One region of the Pseudovibrio sp. SCP20 genome, then DNA from elsewhere that is predicted to be linked to it. Evidence: riboswitches for the same ligand, from Rfam matches in the RefSeq annotation. Region 1 holds a riboswitch; each other region holds the start of a gene.
The links. Region 1 has a riboswitch for thiamine pyrophosphate ahead of AC3CB2_RS13745 (hydroxyethylthiazole kinase). Riboswitches for the same ligand answer to the same signal wherever they lie in the genome.
Positions count from the first base shown of each region.

Region 2: it holds a riboswitch for thiamine pyrophosphate, as region 1 does, so the genes downstream of both, thiB (thiamine ABC transporter substrate binding subunit) here and AC3CB2_RS13745 (hydroxyethylthiazole kinase) in region 1, are expected to answer to the same signal.
Region 3: it holds a riboswitch for thiamine pyrophosphate, as region 1 does, so the genes downstream of both, thiC (phosphomethylpyrimidine synthase ThiC) here and AC3CB2_RS13745 (hydroxyethylthiazole kinase) in region 1, are expected to answer to the same signal.
Region 4: it holds a riboswitch for thiamine pyrophosphate, as region 1 does, so the genes downstream of both, AC3CB2_RS20620 (ABC transporter permease) here and AC3CB2_RS13745 (hydroxyethylthiazole kinase) in region 1, are expected to answer to the same signal.

Region 1 is NZ_JBYMDH010000003.1:236,574-242,287, forward strand. It holds gene AC3CB2_RS13735 (TRAP transporter substrate-binding protein) at 1-1,005, opposite strand, end outside; gene thiD (bifunctional hydroxymethylpyrimidine kinase/phosphomethylpyrimidine kinase) at 1,018-1,821, opposite strand; gene AC3CB2_RS13745 (hydroxyethylthiazole kinase) at 1,821-2,576, opposite strand; TPP riboswitch at 2,617-2,725, opposite strand; gene AC3CB2_RS13750 (Lrp/AsnC ligand binding domain-containing protein) at 2,935-3,171, shown strand; gene AC3CB2_RS13755 (xanthine dehydrogenase family protein molybdopterin-binding subunit) at 3,242-5,545, opposite strand.
Region 2 is NZ_JBYMDH010000004.1:199,574-205,287, reverse strand. It holds gene AC3CB2_RS16740 (thiamine ABC transporter ATP-binding protein) at 1-550, opposite strand, end outside; gene AC3CB2_RS16735 (thiamine/thiamine pyrophosphate ABC transporter permease ThiP) at 537-2,084, opposite strand; gene thiB (thiamine ABC transporter substrate binding subunit) at 2,060-3,052, opposite strand; TPP riboswitch at 3,074-3,180, opposite strand; gene AC3CB2_RS16725 (efflux RND transporter periplasmic adaptor subunit) at 3,433-4,941, shown strand; gene AC3CB2_RS16720 (efflux RND transporter permease subunit) at 4,938-5,714, shown strand, end outside.
Region 3 is NZ_JBYMDH010000004.1:451,047-456,760, reverse strand. It holds gene AC3CB2_RS17990 (FAD-dependent oxidoreductase) at 1-914, opposite strand, end outside; gene thiC (phosphomethylpyrimidine synthase ThiC) at 911-2,710, opposite strand; TPP riboswitch at 2,824-2,944, opposite strand; gene AC3CB2_RS17980 (metallophosphoesterase family protein) at 3,128-5,095, shown strand; gene AC3CB2_RS17975 (N-acetylmuramic acid 6-phosphate etherase) at 5,262-5,714, shown strand, end outside.
Region 4 is NZ_JBYMDH010000006.1:47,000-52,713, forward strand. It holds gene AC3CB2_RS20610 (adenylate/guanylate cyclase domain-containing protein) at 1-1,112, shown strand, start outside; gene AC3CB2_RS20615 (ABC transporter substrate-binding protein) at 1,185-2,123, opposite strand; gene AC3CB2_RS20620 (ABC transporter permease) at 2,150-2,782, opposite strand; TPP riboswitch at 3,032-3,140, opposite strand; gene AC3CB2_RS20625 (hypothetical protein) at 3,271-5,049, opposite strand; gene AC3CB2_RS20630 (adenylosuccinate synthase) at 5,087-5,714, opposite strand, start outside.

The DNA of each region.
Region 1 (5,714 bases):
TTTGTCTTTCTGGGTATAGATATCCAGCACCTCAATGCTGGTCTCCTTCAAGGCAGTAAGAACCTCTTCAGGGAATTCGCGCACCTCCACACCATGCTCTTCCTGCAGCACCTTCAGGCTCGCTGCATTCTGTGCATTGGCTTCAGAAAGCGCCAAGTCAGCCTCCACACGGCAAGCCTCTTCAACCACCGCCTGAAGCTCAGGAGAAAGACCTTCCAGCGCAACCGCATTCACAATCGCTTCGCCAGTACCGTTTGGCTTGTTAAAGCCCGGACCGTAGTAGTACTTGACCAGTTTATGGAAGCCCAGCGCACTGTCAGTCCAGGGTCCGAGAAACTCAACGCCATCCACCACATGGGTCTGCAAGCTGGTGAAGATTTCGGCAGCTGGAATGTTGACCGGGGTAACACCAAGTTTGCGCAGGATCTCACCACCGAGGCCAACCATGCGCAGTTTGCGACCTTTCAGGTCATCAAGTGTCTCAACAGGCTCACGATACCAGCCCGCCATGGTAGGACCGGCATTACCGGCCATAAACGGCTTCACGCCAAACGGCGCGTAAAGCTCATCCCAAAGTTCCTGACCACCCATCTGATCCACCCAGGCAGTATGCTCCTGAGGCAGCAGACCGAAAGGAACGGTCGTAAAAAACACTGAGCCCGGCATCTTGCCAGCCCAGTACAAAGCAACGGAATGGCCCATCTGTGCAGTGCTGCTTGAAACAGCGTCAAACACCTCAAAAGCCGGAACCAGCTCACCTGCAGCAAACAGGCGCACACGCATCCGACCATTACTCATGATGTTGATGCGATCACAAATGCGTTGCGCAGACATTCCTGGGCCCGGCAGGTTCTTCGGCCAGCTGGTCACCATGCGCCATTCGATCACCGGTTCAGCATCCTGAGCCAGAGCAGGTGCAGCAAGTGCAGCGCTACCGGCAACTGCCCCAGCAGTTAGCCCCAGCGCCTGTCGGCGGGTCAGATTATTATCTTTGTTCTTGGTCATTATCTCCGCCTTTTATTCAGACCAGAATTCGTGGAAATGGTGCACAGGCCCATGTCCCTCGCCTACGTCAAGCGTATCTGCAGCTTTAATCGCCTGACTAATATATTCTTTCGCTTCGCCAATGGCGTCTTGCAGCGCCAGCCCCTTGGCCAGTTCCGCCGCAATCGCAGAAGACAGGGTACAGCCAGTCCCATGTGTGTTCTGCGTTTTATGTCTTGGCGCCGTGAACCACCTCTCCACATCGCGGGAGAGGAAGAGGTCATCACAGGTATCATCAGATCCGTGTCCGCCTTTCAGCAGAACCCCATTCGCACCCATGTCCAGCAGAAGCGAAGCTTGGCTGTGCATGTCTTCACGGGATCCGGCCACCGGCTGGTCCAGCAAAAAGGCCGCTTCCTGCATATTCGGCGTAATCAACGCCGCCATGGGAAACAGCTTCTGCTTCAGGACCGCAACGGCTGAGGTTTGCAACAAAACATCACCAGAAGTTGCAACCATCACCGGGTCAAGGATGACGCGCTTAACATCATATTCCGCCAGCTTTGTGGCAATAACATCGATAATCTCTGGCTGTGAAAGCATGCCGATTTTCACGGCATCCACCTTCAGGTCAGAGAAAACAGCATCCATCTGGTCCGCCACGAATGCTGGCGGCACATCATGAATGGCTGTCACACCTTTGGTATTTTGGGCCGTCAGTGCAGTGATCACACTGGCCCCATAAACACCGCGAGCCGAAAAGGCTTTCAGGTCTGCCTGAACGCCAGCACCACCGCCTGAATCCGAGCCCGCAATTGTGACTGCAATCGCACTCATTAGGCCAATACCCCACCTTTATTATTCATTGTTTCGAGCTTGAGGCGCTCGTTGAATTGGTCAGCCTTCAAGCCATAGAGGGTATCGATGAAAGCTGGAGTGAAGCTTCCCGGCCCATTTGCCTGCTCTGCGGCAATCTCGCCGCATACACCATAGACAGCCAGCGCCGCAACCACGGCAAGTTCCTGATCCGGCTCAACAGCAGCAAAACCCGCCAGTACTCCCCCCAATGCACAGCCGATACCGGTCACCTTGTCCATATAGGCATGACCGTTGCCGATGGTGTAGGTTGCCTCCCGGCCAAACACGGCATCTTCATTTCCGGTGCGCACAAGCAGCGTATCCTCACGAACCGCACCGCTCAGCCCGGCGCTCTCAGTCATGTTCGCTTTCAGGATGGAGATGTTGTCCTGCAAAATGTCCTTCGCAAACTCCATGCGAATGTCAGTACGATCCACTTTAACCGGGTCCAGCACCACGGGGATAGATTTCTTTGCAGCATTCTCCAGCCCCAACCGGATCCCATGCCGGCGCTTACCATCCAACGTCCCAAGGTTGACCAGCAACCCATCGACACCCTGAACGAATGCAGGAATTTCATCATGAGCGGCTGTCATGGACGGTACAATGTTACAGGCCAACATAATGTTCGCGGTAATGCTCTGCGCAACAGAGTTCGTCAGGCAATGAACCCGCACACCACGCTCACGCAGGTTCTCAAACACTTGCCAGAGATCTTCAGCTTTGTAGGACATTTTTTTCGCTCCCCTATTGATTACGGCGGGAACGATTACCTTGGTACTCATCCCAATTCCCTCCGCCGGCACGACCCGGATCAGGTTCTAGGAGTTGGCCTTCTGCCTCTCAGCCCGGCAGTCACTACCGAGCACCCCCATTGGTTAGAATTTTTTGCTAGCAAACCCACGGGCGAACTGCAAGGGGAAACGAGAGGCCGCGACAATAGGCAACTGGGGGTAGATTTCGCTTAAAAAACGCAAAAGCTTGCAAAAAAACGCAGCTTCAACGCAAAATGCTCACAAAACAACGCAAACTCAATTTTGAGCGCACCCGGAAAGACAAAACAGGCTTACGGGACAGAAGGATAGCAGATTAATGATTCCGTTCTTTGTACAGATCAAATGCCAGCTCGGAAAAACCTATCAGGTTGCCAACGCCATCGCAGACGCGGAAGTCGCCTCCGAGATCTACTCCACTTCCGGGGATTTCGATCTGCTGGCCAAGTTCTATATCAACGACGATGAAGACATCGGACACTTCGTTGCCAACAAGGTACAGGTCTTCGAAGGCATCCAGGACACCAGAACTATCATTACCTTCAAAGCATTCTGATACCTACGAAAACAGGCGGGACACCAGCCCGCCTGCACAATCTCACGTCAATGTCTGCGAGCTGCTTCGCTCAGCCCTGAGCGTCCTGAATAGCGCTCCACACAGCAACCGGCGTCGCGGGCATATCTATATGCTCAACCCCAGCATTCTTGCGCAGCGCATACTGCACAGCATTCATCACCGCCGGCGCCGCCCCAATAGAACCAGCCTCACCAGCCCCTTTAATGCCCATCGCATTTGTCGTGGAAGGAACGTTGCTTGTCGAGAAGTCGAAACTCGGCAAATCATCAGCACGCGCAACATGATAGTCCATGAAGGATGCTGAAAGCAGCTGTCCGGTTTCATCATAAACCGTGTTCTCACACAGCGCCTGAGAGATCGCCTGCCCGGCACCGCCATGTACCTGACCAGCAAGAAGCATTGGGTTCACCGTCACACCGAAGTCGTCCACGATCACATAGTTGACCACGTCCGTCTTCCCAGTTTCCGGATCAATCTCCACCTCACACACATGCGTGCCATTCGGATAAGTACACTCATCCTGCATGACTTTTTCCGCAGCGCTCAAGGTATCTGGCTGAGATCCCGCCACATCAGCAAGGCTGATCTGCTGGTCGGTTCCAACCACACGCACCTGCCCATCTTCAAGCGTCAGATCCACTGCACCAACCTCCAGCTTTTCACTGGCGATCTCCTTGATCTTTTTAACCAGCGTCTCAGAGGCTGCTTTCACAGAAGGCAATCCAATCGGGATCGATCGGGATCCGCCAGTGCCACCACCGGTCGCCACACGGTCCGTATCCCCCTGCACCATCTCAACCTGATCAAGCTGCAAACCAAGATACTCAGTAATCACCTGACCATAAGCTGTCGCATGGCCCTGACCGTTACTCTGCGTACCGATCAGCAATGTCACACTGCCGTTCTTGTTCAGCTCGAGCTTGGCCTCTTCACCACCCGCAAAGGCACAGGCCTCCACATAGGTTGACAGACCGATACCACGGTACAAACCCTTGGCTTTGCTCTCTGCTTCTCGTTCCGCAAAAGTGCCGTAATGGATCTCGTCCAACGCCTTTGTCAGATGAGCACCGAAGGAACCAGTATCATACATGCGTCCGAGCGCTGTTGTATAAGGTAAGGCCTCATCGGGGATAAAGCTCTTACGACGGAACTCAGCCGGATCCATACCCATCTCATGCGCAGCCTTATCAGCGAGCCGCTCCATCAGATAAAGCGCCTCAGGACGCCCTGCTCCGCGGAAAGCATCCACTGGCACCGTGTTGGTGTAAACACCAGTCGCTTCCACCCATGTGGCGGGGATATCATAAAGACCAGAGGTCATCGTGATGCCGACTTGAGGGATGCCCGGACCAAACTCGTGCAGATAAGCACCCATGTTTGCAAGCACATGCACCTTGAGGCCAATCATCTTGCCGTTCTCGTCGAGCGCAAGCTCAGCCGTGGATACATTATCCCGGCCATGCGCATCAGACATGAAGTGCTCAGTCCGTTCCTGAAGCCACTTCACCGGACGGCCAAGACGTTTCGCAGCGATCAGACACAGCGGATACTCAAGATAGGTGAACATCTTGGTTCCAAAGCCACCGCCCACATCCGGCGTCACAACGCGGATATCTTTTGGGTCAACGTTGAGTATGTTCTTGGCAATCAGGTCACGCATGGCATGTCCGCCCTGCGTTCCGGTGGTCAGTGTGTAACGTCCACTGTCGCCATCAAACTCACCAATACAGGCCCGCGGCTCCACCGCATTGGAGACCAGACGGTTATTGACCACCTTGATCTTGGTAACATGGTGCGCATTCTGGAAGGCCTCTTCCATCGCATCCTTGTTACCCATCCCAATATTGAAGGCTTCATTGGACCCATGCTCTGGCCACACCAGCGGCGCACCATCCTCTAGCGCAGCCTCGGTTCCGATTGCAGGATCGACATCTTCATAGTCTACCTCAATCATCTCCATGGCCGCACGCGCCTGTTCCACCGTATCGGCCACAACAAAGGCCAGCGCATCACCAACAAACCGAGCTGTATCAGAACAAAGAACTTCACGATGAGGCACCCAGTGCTTCGTGCCATCCAGCTGCCGAAGCACTGCTTTACACGGAATAGAGTTCGTCCCCTCAATGTCCGCCGCAGTCAGAACCAGCTGCACACCATCCATCGCCCGCGCATCATCCAATCCTCCCAGAGTGAACTTTGCAAACGCCAAAGAAGACCGCAAAACAACGGCATGCGCCGCACCTTCCACTTTCAGGTCATCCGTATAATGACCCTTCCCGGAGATAAAAGCGGCATCTTCTTTACGGCGAACGGGAGCACCAACTCCAAACTTCGGTGTAGCAACCTGATTCATGAAAACCTCAAAAATCTGGAGAGCGACCCAACACCGCACCTCCCAATACAGCTTTTTACGTATCAGCAGAGAACGTACAGTGGTTTTCTCAACCTGCAAGTGTTTTCTGGTGCACCACAGAGGTGTTGTTTCCAGAGTAACTTAACGTCACTAACACATCATCTGGAGC
Region 2 (5,714 bases), on a different contig from region 1:
GGAGGGTGGTGCCTGTCTCTGCTGCTAGCTCTGCAACCAGATCCAGCATTTCGGCCTTTAAGGCTGGGCCAAGTGCGGCGAAGGGTTCATCAAGCAAGAGTAAGTCGCGGTGTTGCACGAGTACGCGGGCAAGCGCAACGCGGCTTTGTTGGCCGCCAGACAGTTCAGCGGGTTTGCGCGTTCCCATCCCGGCAAGGCCAACCCGCTCCAGCGCAGCAGCGACCTGAGCGTGCTCTGTTTTTGAGAGTTTGCCGCTTGGACGCAGACCAAGTGCTGCGTTCTGCTCAGCTGTGAGGTGAGGAAAGAGGTTGCCATCCTGAAACAACATCGCGATTGGGCGTTTGCCCGGGGCCAGTTCTGTCAGATCCTGCCCCTTCCATGAGACGTGCCCCATAGAGATCTGGCGGAAACCGGCAATCGCTTCCAGCAGGGTCGATTTGCCTGCGCCTGATGGGCCAATCACGGCAACACTGCTGCCAGCTTCTATGCTGACATCTGCGTGCAGCTGAAAGGCGCCATTGGCGATTACGCAAGACTCAAGCTTCAGCATGCCAGCGTCCTCCTCGGTCTAAGAGCCAGAATAAAGACATGGACAACACCAGCAACAACAGGGCTCCACCTGCCGCCGCTTCCATCTTGTAAGCCCCCATGAGGCGATAGATCTGCAAAGGCAGAGTTGCAATCTCCGGGTCAGCGAAAAGAGCAATCACACCCAGATCGCCCATGGAAAGCGCGGCAGCAAGGCCAGCAGCAAAGCCAATCTGTGGCCTCATGCGCGGAATAAAGACACGCGTGAAGAACACCCAGCCTTCCATGTTCAAAGATAACGCCAGACGTCCATGACGGGACACAGTATCTTTCGCAGCCGGAACCAGAATGCGCAGGGCGAACGGCAGGGCCATGGCTGCATTGACCAGCGCGGTGACAGGTAATGCAAGATCTGTTGGGTTTGCCCAAGGGCGGATGATGATGAACAGCCCTGTACCGATCACCAGTGGAGAGGCTGCAAGGCCAAGGATGCCTGCAAGTTCCACCGTGCCGGGCTTTCTAACAGCAATTGCTGCAGCCATCGGTAATGCAAGCAGCAACAGAATGAAGGTGCTGACTGAGGCCACTCCAACCGAGATCAATGCAGATTTGATCACCAAGAACGGCAGAGAAAGAAGACCTGTGACACCAGAAAGCGCAACAGCGCTGAGTGGCAGAAGCAGGAAGACAGCAGCAAGTATGATCCAGAAGCTATCGATGACAGGCGTACCGCCATCCCAGCGTTGAATGGCTCTGTCCAATCCCGCACCAAAGCCTTCGCCTCGTGAAAGCTTCAGAGCTGCAAAGGCTGCTGCCGCTGTCAGCGCCAATTGCAGGGCAGAGAGCAGAGCGGCGCGCCCAAGGTCAAAATCATAGGTAAAGGCCTGATAAATCGCCAGCTCTATCGTTGTCGCGCGGGGACCTCCGCCAAGAGTAAGTGCAACGGCAAAACTGGTGAGACAAATGGCAAAAATTACGGCTAGTGCGCCGGGTAAAATGCGTTTGAGCATGGGAAGCTCGATCAGGCGGAACAAAGACCAGCCGTCGCACCCCAACTGAGCCGCAAGGCGAAAACGCTCCGACGGCACCTCTTGCCACCCCTGCAATATGAGGCGCGTTGCTAGCGGTAGATTGAAGAACACATGAGCCAGTACAACACCATGCAAGCCATAGATACGGATGGGAGATGCGCCGAAGTAAACCAATACCTCTGAGATCCAGCCGGAACGTCCAAAAACCTGCAGTAAGCCAAGAATGGCAACAATAACCGGAAGGATGAACGGGGCGCCTAGCAAGGCGATCAACAGGCTGCGGCCTTTAAACCTGCGGCGTGCCAGCGCGCGTGCAACAGGCACCGCCAACCCCACGCTGATCAAGGCTGAAAGCACGGCTTGGGTGAGCGTAAACTTAAGTGCCGCCCAGTCTGAAGAAGAAAACCCATGCCCGGCTTCAGCACGCAGCGCAACAGCAGCCAGCGTGCCAAGAATGAGTGCCGCGACGAGCAATGCCGCGGCAACTCCGGGAAGCGAGCTTACTGGCTGAGCGCTTCGAGCCATTCCGGCAGAGCCTCACGTCGTGCAGCAACTGCGTCTTCAGGTGCAAGCAGCAAAGCCTTTTCAGGTGTTTGCAAGGTTTCGAAACCTGCTGGAAGACCGCTTGCAGGCGTAACTGCAGGGTACATCCAGTTGGTTGTTGGGATGATGCTCTGGAAAGCGTCAGAAACCATGAAGTTCAGGAACTTATCCGCCAGCTCCGGCTGGTCGGTGCCCGCGAGTTTCGCTGCCACTTCCACCTGCATGTAGTGGCCTTCATCAAACGCCGCGGTGGTTTTGCTGTCATCTTCCTCAGTAATCAGATGATAAGCCGGAGACGTGGTGTAGCTGAGCACCATCTCTGCTTCCCCATCAAGGAAGAGACCATAGGCTTCAGACCAGCCTTTGGTAACAGTCACGATATTATCGGAAAGCCCTGCCCAGATATCCGCAGCTTCATCACCATAAGCAGATTTTACCCAAAGCAGCAGGCCAAGGCCCGGAGTGGAAGAGCGTGGATCTTGAATGAGGATCTTGGTGTCACTCTCGGCCAGCTCGCGGAAACTAGAAGGAACCGTTGCGCCCTTTTTATGCACGAATGCGAAGTAGCCCCAGTCATAAGGCACAAAGGTCTCATCTGCCCAGTCCACCGGCAGTGTGTACTTCGCGTCAACTGAATGCGGTGCAAACAGACTAGTCTTTTTGGCTGTTTCAATCAGGTTGGTATCCAACCCCAGAACAACATCTGCATCCGTGTTGTTGCCTTCAAGACGAAGGCGGGAAAGCAACGCTGCGCCATCTTCAACACCAACAAGGTTCAGATCACACTCGCAGATCGCTTCAAAGGCTTCTTCCACTTTAGGGCCCGGGCCCCAGTCGGAAACGAAGCTGTCATAGGTGTAAACGGTGAGTTCAGGTTTTTCGGCAGCCATTGCCGATGTTGCAGTGAGTAATCCCGCAGCAATTAACAGATGTTTCAAGTCATCCTCCATTGCGGCGAGAGGGCAAGGATGGATGAAACCGGTACCCTTCCCTCCGCCGGTTCTAGCCGGTTCAGGTTCAACGGGTTCACCAATCTGGCATCTCAGCACGACAAAAGCGCGCACCCCGAGGTCAAGCGGTTCTTAACTGGAAAAGAAGAGCAGTGCAACTGTAAGCAGCAAATTGAAGAGCTAACAAAATTGGGGTTAACGAGAACACTTGACCTTCCAGTAACTGGAACGATTATGATGTTCGGCTCTAGGCTGTTTTGTGCTGTTTTATGTCAGCGAAAAGCGGCGTAATGGTGTGGACTTGGAGTGGCGTTGGTGTTTTCGGATGCTGGCGGATGACTTCAGGTTGGACCGGTGATTGGTAGAGCAGGACAGGACCGATGCGTAGTAAGTACGCAGTTGTGGTTGGGTTTGCGGTTGTTGCGAGTGTCTCGGCTGGGCTTGGGATTTTTCTTGGAAGTTCAATGGATTGGACTTCGGGAAGTTCTGGTGCCACGGACAAAGAGATTCTGTATTGGGTTGCGCCTATGGACCCGAACTTCCGGCGCGATGAACCCGGTAAGTCCCCCATGGGTATGGATCTCATCCCTGTTTATGCTGGCGAGGAAGCTCAGCCAAACGGGACTGGAGTGACGCTTTCACCGAGTGTCATCAATACGATTGGTGTCCGTACAGCGATTGCCAGTGTGGAGCCGATTTCTCAGAAAATCGAAAGCGTTGGCTTTGTTGGCTATGATGAGCACCGTTCCAGTCAGGTTCATCTGCGGACCGAAGGATGGATCCAGAAGCTCAATATACGCGCCGTTGGTGATCCCGTTGAAAAGGGTGATCTGCTCTTCACCGTCTACGCGCCGGAAGTGACGGTTGCCAGTGCTGACCTGATCAGGGCAGTGCGAAGAGGTGATCAAGCTGCTGAACAAAACATCCGTATCCAGCTTCAAAACTATGGTATTGATCCAGCACAGATTGATCAGATGGCCCGGGCCAGCAAGCCCGCGGATGTCTTCAAGGTTTTTGCGCCTCAATCCGGTGTGGTGACCACACTGGAAGCTGCGGATGGCATGTATCTGCAGCCAGATTCCATCGCTTTGACGCTTGCAGATCTCTCTTCTGTCTGGCTGATGGTGGATGTGTTTGAGCAAGATATTGCCCGGCTAAGCCCAAACAGTGAAGTGCTGGCCAGCTTTGAACATCTTCCCGGTAAAGTGTTGGATGGACGGATTGACTACATCTATCCGGAGCTGGACTCAGTCACTCGTACTCTGCCTGTTCGCCTGCATTTCGATAACTCAAAGGGCTTTTTACGTCCTAACATGTTTGGCCGTGTCACGATCATTCCTTCCGAAACACGAAATGCGATCACCATTCCCACCAGCGCATTGATCCGCACAGGTATGTCTGAACGGGTAATCCTGCAAACGGAGGAAGGCACCTTTCAGCCACGTATTGTAACACCCGGTTTGACTGGTAGTTTTGGTGAAGGCAGCCGGACGGAGATCCTGCAAGGTCTGCAGCCTGGCGATGAAGTTGTCACTTCAGCGCAGTTCCTGATCGACAGTGAAAGCTCTCTCTCTGCTGGAATGGAACGGATGTCGCTGGCGCAAGGTGCTCCCATCTGGTCTGAAGGGACTGTTACCCGCGTTGACCCGGAGGCCAACACTATCACTATCCGTCACGCGGCGATCAACGAGCTAGACTGGCCAAAGATGGAAACCACTTTTGCGGTTCGTGGCAATCTGGACGAGTTTGATGTGTCTGCGAACAAGCAAATTGAGTTTGCTATCACGCGAGGCTCAGACAAACGCTTCAGCCTTGTCGAGATGCGCGAGAGTGGAGAAAAGCTCTCCAAATCAGCACCAGCTGAACCGGTGGGGGCCGATGACAAATGATTGGCTCCATAATCCGTGCTTCCATCAAGAACCGTGTGATCGTTCTGATGGCTGCGGTGATGTTGACACTTGGCGGTATCTGGGCACTGAAGGAAACACCCGTTGATGCGATCCCGGACCTTTCCGATGTTCAGGTGATCATCAAGACCCCTTATGACGGTCAGGCACCTCAGGTTATTGAAGATCAGGTAACCTATCCAATCGCCACTGCCATGTTGTCCGTGCCGGATGTGATCGATGTGCGCGGGTTCTCGTTTTATGGCGATTCCTACGTTTACGTGGTGTTCAAAGACAGCACCGATCTTTACTGGGCGCGCAGTCGGGTGCTGGAATATCTGGCTCAGGTGGGCGCCAAACTGCCGGATGGTGTAACGCCTGAACTTGGACCGGATGCAACGGGTGTAGGCTGGATCTATCAGTATGCGCTGATCGACCGAACCGGCAATCATGATCTGGCGCAACTCCGATCCTTGCAGGATTGGTGGCTGAAGTTTGAGCTTCAAACCGTCAGTGGGGTTTCTGAAGTGGCAACCATTGGCGGCATGGTCAAGCAGTATCAGGTTGTTGCTGATCCCAATAAACTGCGTGCCTATGGAGTGACACTGCCAGAGCTGATGAGCACGATTGAGAACGCAAACCGTGAGACCAGCGGTAGCGTTATCGAGATGGCAGAGGCAGAGTATATGGTCCGCGCCACTGGTTATATTCAGTCCATTGAAGACCTGAAGCAAATTCCGATCAAAGTGAATGAACGGGGTGCGGCTCTTACGCTT
Region 3 (5,714 bases), on a different contig from region 1:
TCCGCTGCTTGCTGTGCCATTGCCGGAGCCAGCAAAAAGCCATGGCGATAAAGCCCGTTGAGGTGAAGCACACCATCGTTCTCAACAAGGCAAGGAAGGTTGTCAGGGAACGCAGGCCGTAAACCTGCTCCAATCTCCACCACGCTTGCCTCTGCAAAGGCAGGATGAATTGCGAAGGCCGCGCTCATCATCTCGGTGAGAGATCTGAGTGTAGGCGGCCGGTCTGAGTTACTCTCAACCATCGTCCCCCCAATCATGAAGAGGCCATCAGAACGCGGCACCAGATAAAGCGGCATACGCGGATGCAAGAGACGGATGACACGAGACAGCTCAACCTCCGGGCAATGCAAAACAGCCATCTCACCACGAACAGCCCGCAAGTCAGGCAGACCAGCTGCCATCGCCGTGCAGTTGAGATCAACCCGCGAAGGTGCGTCAGTGCCATAGCGGATCTCCACGCCAAGCTCTTCAACTGCCTTTGTCAGATCAACAAGCGCCTGCCTTGGATCAAGATGCGCCTCTTCTTTGAAGAAAAGCCCTCGCTCAAACCGACCTTTCAAAGCAGGTTCAAGCTGAGCGATTATCTGCCCATCAACTTCATCAAAATGAGATGTCCGACGTGCAAACCGTGTCAGTTCTGCCTGATCTCGGGGCGGTGCCATCACAAGCGTTCCATGCCGTGTAACTGGTGTGACCTGAGCCCACCAATCAGCCGCGGTGCATCCAAGTGTGATGACATTCTCTTCCGCATTTTCTCGTTCACAAAAAGGGGCCAGCATACCACCTGCGAACCGGGCAACGCTGTTTTCTCCGGGTTGTTCTGCCCTCTCGAAGATGGTGACAGATCCACCACGCTTTGCCAGTTCATAGGCGGAAGCCAGCCCCGCAAGGCCAGCTCCTGCAATCGTAATCACTGCTCTGCCTCCGCCAATGGAAGGTAAAGCTCACCACCTTCACGGAACTTGGCCGCCATCGCTTCCATGCCTTCCTTTTGAGCTTCTGCGCGGATGTCATGAGAGATCCGCATGGAGCAGAATTTAGGTCCGCACATGGAACAGAAATGCGCCACCTTGTGCGCGTCTTTCGGTAATGTTTCATCATGGAAGTTGCGCGCTGTTTCCGGGTCGAGGGATAGGTTGAACTGATCCTCCCAACGGAACTCAAAGCGCGCACGAGACAAGGCATCATCCCGTCGCTGAGCACCCGGCAATCCCTTGGCCAAATCAGCAGCATGAGCTGCAATCTTGTAGGTGATTACGCCAGTCTTCACGTCATCCCGATCCGGCAACCCCAGATGCTCCTTAGGCGTCACATAGCAAAGCATGGCACAGCCAAACCAACCAATCATCGCGGCGCCGATGCCGGAAGTGATGTGGTCATAACCAGGAGCAATGTCAGTGGTGAGAGGGCCAAGCGTGTAGAACGGAGCTTCATGACAGCATTCCAGCTGCTTATCCATGTTCTCCTTGATCTTATGCATGGCCACATGGCCCGGACCTTCAATCATCACCTGACAATCCTTGGCCCAAGCGATCTTGGTCAGCTCGCCAAGCGTTTCCAGTTCTGCAAACTGTGCTTCATCATTGGCATCCGCAATGGAACCTGGACGTAAACCATCACCAAGGGAGAAGGCCACATCATACTGGCGGCAGATATCGCAGATCTCCGCAAAATGCTCATAAAGGAAGCTTTCCTTGTGATGATGGAGACACCACTTGGCCATGATGGAGCCGCCACGAGAAACAATGCCAGTTACGCGGTTCACAGTCATCGGCACCATGTGCAGACGTACGCCGGCATGAATGGTGAAGTAATCAACCCCTTGCTCAGCCTGCTCGATCAGCGTGTCACGGAAGATCTCCCAAGTCAGGTCTTCAGCAATGCCATTCACCTTCTCCAGTGCCTGATAAAGCGGAACCGTGCCAATCGGCACCGGGCTATTGCGGATGATCCACTCGCGAGTGTTGTGAATGTTCCGACCAGTTGAGAGGTCCATAACCGTATCCGCTCCCCAACGGATCGCCCAGACCATCTTGTCTACCTCTTCCTCCATGGAGGAGGTGACAGCGGACGTGCCCATATTGGCGTTGATCTTGACCAGAAAGTTTCGGCCAATGATCATCGGCTCGCTCTCTGGGTGATTGATGTTGGAGGGGATAATTGCACGACCTGCCGCTACTTCGTCCCGAACAAACTCCGGCGTCACGTAATCAGGAATGCTCGCGCCCCAGTCATTGCCGGACCGCTCTTCTGAGGCCGCTTCCCGCATCTGGTTCTCGCGGATAGCAACAAACTCCATCTCCGGCGTGATGATGCCTGCGCGGGCATAAGCCAGCTGTGTCACAGCCTTGCCGTCCTTGCCACGCAGCGGCTGCGGCTTCACCGGAAATTCGGCAACCAACCGCTCACCCTGCGCGAAACCGTTGTCTTCTGGTTTGATCTCACGACCTTCATAAACTTCCACATCTCCGCGAGCCTTGATCCACTTGCGCCGTACTGTTGGCAGACCTTCGGAAATACTGGTTGTGACAGCAGGATCAGTGTAGGGGCCGGAGCTGTCATAGATTGGCAACGGTGGTTCGCCTGCTGTTGGATGGACGCTGATTTCGCGCATCGGGACACGCACGTCTTCATGCAGATTGCCATTCACGTAGATCTTGCGTGATGCAGGCAAGGAGCCTGTGGTGATGGATGGCTTTGGGCTAGTCATAATGGTGCTCCTCAAGTTCATAACTCGAAAGACACCAGATGAGTTTTGGCTGGGAAACGGCAGGAAGATCTCCTGCTGAGTGGATCGCGGTGGATACAATACCCCTGATAACAGGCCGCGCGACCCGTGCTTCCTACGCCAGTATCAACTGGGTCAGGTTCAAAGGGTCGCGTCGCCGAGTTTGCGCTCTGTCAGCCTCTCAGTCTCCTAGGTGAGACTCCCCTGCATACGTGTTTTTGCTAGACCTATTAGAAGGGCCTGTCAAGGCAGGTTCGGTTCAGGTGAGGTTCAGAAATCTTCTGTAGTTTGGCTTTGGTGAGAGAGGAGTTGTTGGCCCTTATTGGATTTTGAGGTTTGCGCACCTATCTCTCATCTACGAATTTCACTTCTGGATATCGCAACTAATAATATCAACGAATGCCTGAAACCTCTTCTCTCCCGTCTGTTCTTGTCGGCCCTATTCTGCGGCGATTAGAAACCACCCGTTTAACCTTCTGGCTCGCTGTCCGCGCACCGGCAGATGTAAAGCTGGAGCTCCTGCCCCAAGGCGGTGATCCGCAAACCTATGAGCTTTCCAAAAAGCAGGCAGAGGTGAACCTGATTTCAGCAGGCACGCACCTCCATTACCTGTTGATCGATCTTCCGCTCCATCAGCCGCTGCCACAGGATGTCTGGGTCGACTATCGCCTATCTTTGCGCATGGCAGATGATGAGGCAGCAGGCTGGCAAGATCAAACGGCTTGGGCACCTGATCTTTGTTATGAAGGTCAATCGCTTCCCGGCTTCCTTCTCAGCTCCAAAGTGTCTTCGCTTCTGCACGGCTCTTGCCGCAAGCCACATCACGAGTCTGGTGATGGTTTGGTTGCTGCGGACCAGTTTCTGGCAAAGCATATTGCATCGAATGGTGGGACCAAGATCGATCAGGAAAATTGGCCCGCTGCATTGGTGATGAGCGGTGACCAGATTTACTCTGATGACGTTGCTGGCCCAATGCTGCGAGCAATCCATTCGCTCATCGAAAAGCTTGGCATTTCAGAAGAGCAGTTGAGTGGCTTGGAAAGCAAGATCCCCGACGTTGCATCAGATCTGTATAGCCATGGTGATACCTACTATCGGCGTGAAAAGTTTCTGCCTAATCTGGAGAAGAACCGGAAGCTCTGGGTTGTCTTGTTTGGCGGGGTAGAGAAGCCGATTTTTACGGCAGACCATGCTCACAACCATCTGATTACACTTGCTGAATTTTTGGCAATGTATCTGCTTGTCTGGTCTCCCGCTGCTTGGGATCTGGTTGAGACAGATAAACCTGAGGGTCTAACACCTGAAGAAACAGAGCTTTATGAGACAGAGCAGGAAATCCTGAAGGAGTTTGTCTCAGGCCTGAGCCAAGTCCGCAGGCTCTTTGCGCATTTGCCAGTTGCGATGATCTTTGATGATCATGATGTCACGGACGACTGGAATCTCAATCGCGATTGGGAAGAGACCGCCTATGGTCACCCGTTCTCCCGCCGCATCATCGGCAATGCTTTATGCGCCTACATGCTCAATCAGGGCTGGGGCAATAAACCGGAAGCCTTCGCGGGTGGTCTGCTGGATGAGATGACTGAGGTTTTCAAGACACCCGGCACAAGCGCCTACGATGAGTTTCTGGATCACCTCTTTGACTTTGAGAACTGGGACTACCACTGGGAGCTGGATCCGCCACTGTTGGTGCTGGATACCCGCACACGCAGATGGAGATCAGAGCGTGCAGGGTATCTGCCTTCTGGTCTGTTAGATTGGGAGGCCGTCACAGACCTTCAACGATCTTTACGCGGCAAAGATGCCGTTCTGCTTGTGTCCGCTGCGCCGATTTTCGGGGTTAAGCTGATTGAGACCCTTCAGAAGTTACTCACCTTCATGGGCAAGCCACTCATGGTGGACGCTGAATACTGGATGGCTCATCCGGGAACGGCAGATGGCATTTTGAATGTGTTCCGTCACCGGAAAACGCCAGACCGTTTCACGATCCTCTCCGGAGATGTGCATTACTCGTTTGTGTATGACGTAGAACTGCGCGGCCATTCCAGAGGGCCGGACATCTGGCAAATCTGCAGTAGCGGCATCAAGAACGAGTTCCCCGCAAAGCTGCTGGACAAACTCGATCATCTGAACCGTTGGCTCTATGCGCCGCGCTCACCGCTAAACTGGCTCACGAGACGCCGTGGGATGAAAGTGATCCCGCGCAAACCGGTTGGCACACAACACGGTCGCCGCCTGCTGAATGCAAGTGGCATTGGATTAGTTGAGTTTGACGAACATGGTGGGCCCGATCAAATCAGCCAGCTGCTGCCAGATGGTCGGCAGGTTGTGTTCGTACGCCGGGAAGAAGAAGCTCGCTGGGATTAACAGCAAAAAATCTAGAGCCAAAATAATACCTGTGGTCTGCAACTGTCTCAGGTAAATGCTGGAAATTTATTAGAATTACCCAAATTAAGGGCTCTCTCTAATATATCATTGCCATATCGCGAGTTGTTGGTATGCTATTGGTATCAGGGAGAGTCTCGTGTCCAGCATGTCCAGAAAAGTCGGGTTTCCAGAACATTCCAATCCACGAGAATGGCGAGAAACCGAGCAAAGATCTTCACGTTACGCAGGCTTGGAAACATGGGGGACCGATGAGGTTCTCAAAGCATTGCTGGGTGGCCAAGTGCAGGCCCTCAATGCAGTCTGGGCAGCACTGGGAGAACTGGAGACCGCAATTGATGCGGCTGCTCAGCGACTACAGGCAGGCGAGGGGCGGCTCGTTTATGTTGGGGCAGGAACTTCAGGTCGTCTTGGCGTACTGGACGGCATTGAACTCATTCCCACATTCGGTTGGCCAGAAGAGCGTTTGATCTACGGTTTGGCAGGCGGCGAAGCAGGTCTTCTGCGTCCTCAGGAAGGAGCCGAAGACAGCGTAGAAGCAGGCCGAAACTTTATCATAGAACATAAGGTTGGCGTTCAGGACGTTGTATTGGGTCTGGCT
Region 4 (5,714 bases), on a different contig from region 1:
TTGCTGCACTAATCATTTTCGGTGGCGCTGTCGTGCTCGCTTCAGCAACACAAGGCTTCTGGCTTAGCCTGACCATAGCGGTCATCGCCGTACTAGCGATGAATGGCGTCGCATTTCACCAGTTTGCTCTTAACAACATAGCACTGGAGCCATTCTTTCCATCGCTCATCATTCTGCTGATATTCGCTATCTCCTGCACCATCAGAAGAGTGACCTTCAAAAGCCACCGCAGCAAAACGACTGAGCGATTTGCAGGTATCCTTGCACCCAAACAGATGCAGAAGTTGCTTACAAAATCAGAGCAACTGCCATTGGAAGGTCAACAACGTGAGATCACGAGCCTCTCAACCCGCCTGAGGCATTTTCATCGATATTATGAGGGTCTCTCCCCTCAGGATCTCGCAAGCTTTTCTAACAGCTTCCAAACCGCACATTTGGATGAAGTCCATATCCACGATGGAACACTGAATACGCTGAATACATCGGGCCTAAGCGCCTACTGGAACGCCCCTTTGGATGATCCGTTCCATGCAGCACATGCGTGTCGGACGGCGATTGAAATGCAGAAGCAGATGAAGCGTTTTAATGTCAAAGATCGCTTCAACTTCAATCAGAAAAACATGACGGATCACGCAGTCACGCTGGATATCGGCATCTCAACAGGTCTGGCAACACTGGGAGAAACCGGCACTAGACGCCACTTCAGATATGCCCCACTGGGCAAACCCGTTGATTTAGCTGATGATTTAGCCCGTCATTGTAAGGAGGCAGGCCACAGTCTCCTCATCTGCGAAACCACCCGCGGCCAGATGCAAGAGCTCGCGACGCTGGAGACGATCCCTGTCAAAACCAGCCGTTATTTAATGCGTTCGTTTGCGTTACTCGGTGATCCATCCCTCGCTTTTTCGGAAAACTTCCTCAAACTCAAGAACACCCACTGCAACATGGTCTTCGCGCTCTTTGAGGAGAACGACAAGAAAAAAGCACTCACTCTGCTGGACGAATGCAAGGCCCTCTCTGACGGCGAGTACAACGCCATCTATGCGGCTTTCGAGAAGTACATCCTCAGCGATCTGGCGCAGCACGAAGCGGTGAAGGATGCAGCGCAATAACAGCATTTGGCCTACAAATAAAAAGAGCCCCCGAAACTCGGAGGCTCAATAATTGGTTTAGACCTATAACGGTTAGCGCAGTTCAACCGCGTAGGTTTCCACTGGAGGCGCTGTTTTAATGAGCCCCTGCTCAATCAGGAAGTTCGCAAAGCGCTCGTAGCGGCCAATATCCAAAGCAGCTGGACGGCTCGCAAAGCGTGGCAGGGTGTCTGCCCAGGCGCGTTTATTCAGCTCATCATCAAGGTTTGGGTAGACCTCAAGAAAGCTCTTCCAGGAGTCCTGAGGGTTGTTCAGCAGATAAACAGTTGCCGCCTCAATCGCACTGATGAACTTCTTCAGGCGTGGATCATCCAGCTTGTCCTTGTGAGCAACATAGATCAGCTCATCATAAACCGGCACACCATTCTCTTCCGGATAGAACGCACGACCTTTCGCGCCTTCAATTTCCATCTGGTTCAGCTCAAAGTTACGGTAACCACCAATCACCGCATCAACCTGTCCCGCAATCAAGGAAGGAGAGAGCGAAAAGTTCACGTTGATCAGCTCAACGTCATCAGAACTCAAGCCAGCATTGGAGAGCATCTTACCCAGCATCGCGCTTTCAAAGCCGGACGTGGAGTAGCCGATACGCTTGCCCTTCAGGTCTGCAATCTCCTTGATCGGTCCATCTTCCAACACGATCAGCGTGTTCAGCGGCGTGGAAACCAGCGTGCCGATGCGCATCAGCGGCATGCCTTCATCGATCTGCGGATGCAGCGTTTGCTGATAGGAGATTGCAATATCCCCCTGCCCGGCAGCAACCAACTTTGGTGGCATGGAAGGATCAGCTGGTTCAATCAGCTCAACATCAAGCCCTTCCTTCTCAAAGAAGCCCCGTGCCTTCGCAACCACAATCGGAGCATGGTCCGGGTTCGCAAACCAATCGAGCAGCACCGTCAGCTTGTCCGCAGCCTGCACCTGAAGTGTGCTCGCAAGCATCGCTGCGCCAAACAGCATACCTAATTTTTTCATAAGGTTACGTCCTCATACTCTGAGATCTAGATCTCTTTCTGCCAATAGATCATCCGAGAAGTGGCGAACTCAACAACTGCCCTCAGGCTCAACACCATCACCGCAAGCAAGATCAGCGCTGCAAACATGGTCGCTGTTTGCATGCGTGCGTTGGATTGCAACATGATGAAAGCCAGCCCTCCTTTTGCACCAACCCATTCTCCAACCACTGCACCAATCGGCGCGAACACCGCCGCAATCCGCATGCCTGACGCCAGAGACGGCATCGCAGCAGGAATACGGATGTAACGGAGCATTTGCCAGCGGTTGAGACCGTGCAGCTTACCAAGGTCAAGCAAGGACTGATCCGTCCTCCGCAACCCGTCAAAAAACGTTGAGGTCACGGAAAAGAAGATCACAATCACCGCCATCACCACCTTGGAAGCAAGCCCAAAGCCGAACCAGAGCACCAGAAGCGGCGCAATCGCAAACACAGGAAGAGATTGAGTTGCTGCAATCGGAGGCAGCAAAAACAGGCGCACCCGGCGAGACATCGACAGCAAGATAGCAAGCGAAGCCCCGGCACTCACGCCAAAGAGAAAGCCGAGAACGGTCTCATAGGCGGTAATGCCTGCATGATGCAGCAGGAAAGCACCCTGATTGAGAAAAGCGGTAAGCACCGCCGCCGGACCTGGCAATAGAAACGGAGGAAACTCTCCAATCCGAACCACAATTTCCCAAATGGCGACAAACAGCAAAATCCCGAAAAGACTTCGCAGAATTCGTATTAAAGCTCGCTTCAGCATGTCATTTCCCAACAATGGTATTGGGCATCACAAACAGGCGGAAGAACGGAGCTCAGATTGGCTCTCTAGGAATTTTCGACACAGGACCTCCAACTACAAACTGCAGATATGGAGATCCGGGAAGAATGGCTCAGGTCCCGTCCCTTCGCCGGCATTACCCGGATCAGGTTCAAAGGGTTTAGCTCGTGGCAATCTCAGCTTTTCGTCAAGAAAAGCACCCCTCGGAATGGCATGGACCATGCGCGTTTCTACGGGAGTTTGCAAGCAGATTTTCCAAGGCCGGGGGACAACGCCATGAAAAAAGGCCTCAGCTCGAACAGAGCCAAGGCCTTCTAAAATCAATCTAACTTGCTGAAATCAGATTACTTCCAGCTCTTGATTGCCTGTGCGACAACCTTATTGCCAGTTGTCCCTTTTTCAAAGGTCAGCATTGCACGGCGACCGCTGTTGTACAGCAGCGGAACATCAATCCATTCGCGCTCAGCAAGACGCTGCAAGTTCTTCGCCTTCTCTTCATTGCTGTCAGAAAGAGCAATCCAGAAGAGCGTGTCAGAAACCTTCACAGCAGCCCCATCAAGCGGATCACCAGCTTCAGACTCAGTCTTCTTCAGGATCAGACCAGGCACTTTCTCAACGCCCTTACCGTCAAACCCTTCCGGGAAGATGAAGTTCAGCTCCAACAGATGGCTCGCAGGCAGGGACTGGTCGCTGTTCGGCTTCAACGTCATCTCAACAGAGAGATTGCGGGATGGAAGTGTCGCAACAGCCTTGATGACAGAAATGCCATTGACCTCATCCAGCGTCCAAACCACGTTACCGCGAGACGCAGAACCAGCTGCACCCGGTGTCAAAGCTTCTTCGTAAAGAATGCTCTGCTGTGCCACTGGAGAAATCTCGGACTCGGTGCCGATAGTCTCTGCAGGTGGAACTGAGTTTGTCTCGACGCCTGCTGTCTGCGGCTCAGGCTCCTTAGCCGGCAGCACCTGAGGTGCAGCACTATCATCAGTGGATGCGGAAGGAGCCGGATCAACACTGCGAACAACAGTTGGTGCAGGTGCAATTTCTGCTGGTGCCGCGCTGGAAGAGTTCCGGGTAATCCGTGTTGTCGTCACCGGTGTTGCATCTGGAGAAACTTTAGCTCCTTCATCAGATGGCAACAGACGGTCAGTGTTCTTCTTAGGTGCACGCTCTGGCTGAACCCGAAGTGGTTCATCTTCACCCGTTGGTGCGCTCTCTGGCTCTCCGGTCTCGCTGGTTTCAGCTGGCAGGATCAGAGAGAGAATGGCCTCGCGCTGGCTGTAAACGCCTGCAGTCACACCCAGAATGATCAGGATGATAACAATCATGCCGACAATGCCGGATGTATTGGAAGGCTTCAGACCTTCCTCCTGCTCAATCGCGTCCCCTACGCGCTGTGCAACCACAGGCTTGCGGGAGGAAGCAGGTTTACGGCTTGTCTTTGGCTTAACCTTTGCAGGCTCGTCAATCTCGCGGCGAGCGGTCTTGTCTTTGGTCTCCAGCTTGGAGCGACGAGCTTCGCCAGGAACCCAGGCGCGCTCTTCAGCGCTGGTCTCAACAGCCCCTTTGGTTGGCAGGGAGGCAGCAGGCTCTTTCGGCTCGCTCTCGCCCATAGAACCAAGATCAGGCTCTTTGCGCTCTTTAGAAGCTTCAGGCAGCTGGTCACGCGCCATCTGATTGGCTTGGTGTGCAGCATTGCCAAGATCCTGTGCCGCACGAACAGCTTCTTTAAACACATCCGCTTTGGCAGCAGGTGCTTTTGGCTCTTCGCGTGCAGGCTCTTCAGGCTTTGCCTCAACCTTTGGCTTGTCGTCAGCTGGTGGAGGAGTTGGTGCCGCAGAAACAGGAGGAGCTGTCGGCTGTGGAGCACTTGGAGCTGGGGTGGTTTTGGACCGCCCCAACCCGAGAGACTCGCGAGCAGCTTCCGCTTCGACCTTACGAATGGCCTCTTCAAGCTTCAGCTGCTCCTCAGTGATCTGGGAGGGAGACAGTGGTGGGTCGTAACTTTTAAGTTGCTTTACAATTGCATTTCGCGCGCGTTGATAAACTGCCCGCCGTGCCGAACCAGTGTTCTCTTGTAAACCAGCTACCGCTTTTTTCAGAACGGAATTATAGTCCGCCATTTAACTGCCCATTGCCCCCAGAGCTTCACTTCACGACTTAATCCTGGAATGGATTCTGAACCAGGATTGTGTCATCACGTTCTGGGCTTGTTGATAACAGAGCGACCGGAGCACCAATCAGCTCTTCAACATGCCGAACGTATTTCACAGCTTGTGCAGGTAATTCAGCCCAGGTGCGCGCGCCTTTGGTTGATTCCTTCCAACCAGGCAGGGTCTCATAAATGGGAACAACCCGCGCCTGAGCACCTTGAGATGCCGGAAGGTAATCGATTCGCTCACCATCTAGCTCATAACCAACACAAATCTTAATTTCATCCAGTCCGTCCAAAACGTCAAGCTTTGTCAATGCAATCCCATTGATTCCGCTGGTGCAAACGGTTTGACGGACAATCACTGCATCAAACCAGCCACAGCGACGACGACGACCGGTGTTTGTTCCGAACTCATGACCACGGGTACCGAGGAACTCACCAACTTCGTTCTGCTGTTCTGTCGGGAACGGGCCTTCACCAACACGGGTGGTGTAAGCTTTGGTGATGCCAAGCACGTAATCGATGGAGTTTGGACCAAGACCACTACCAGCAGCAGCCTGACCTGCAACTGTATTGGATGAAGTTACAAACGGATAAGTGCCGTGGTCGTTGTCCAGCAGCGCGCCTTGCGCA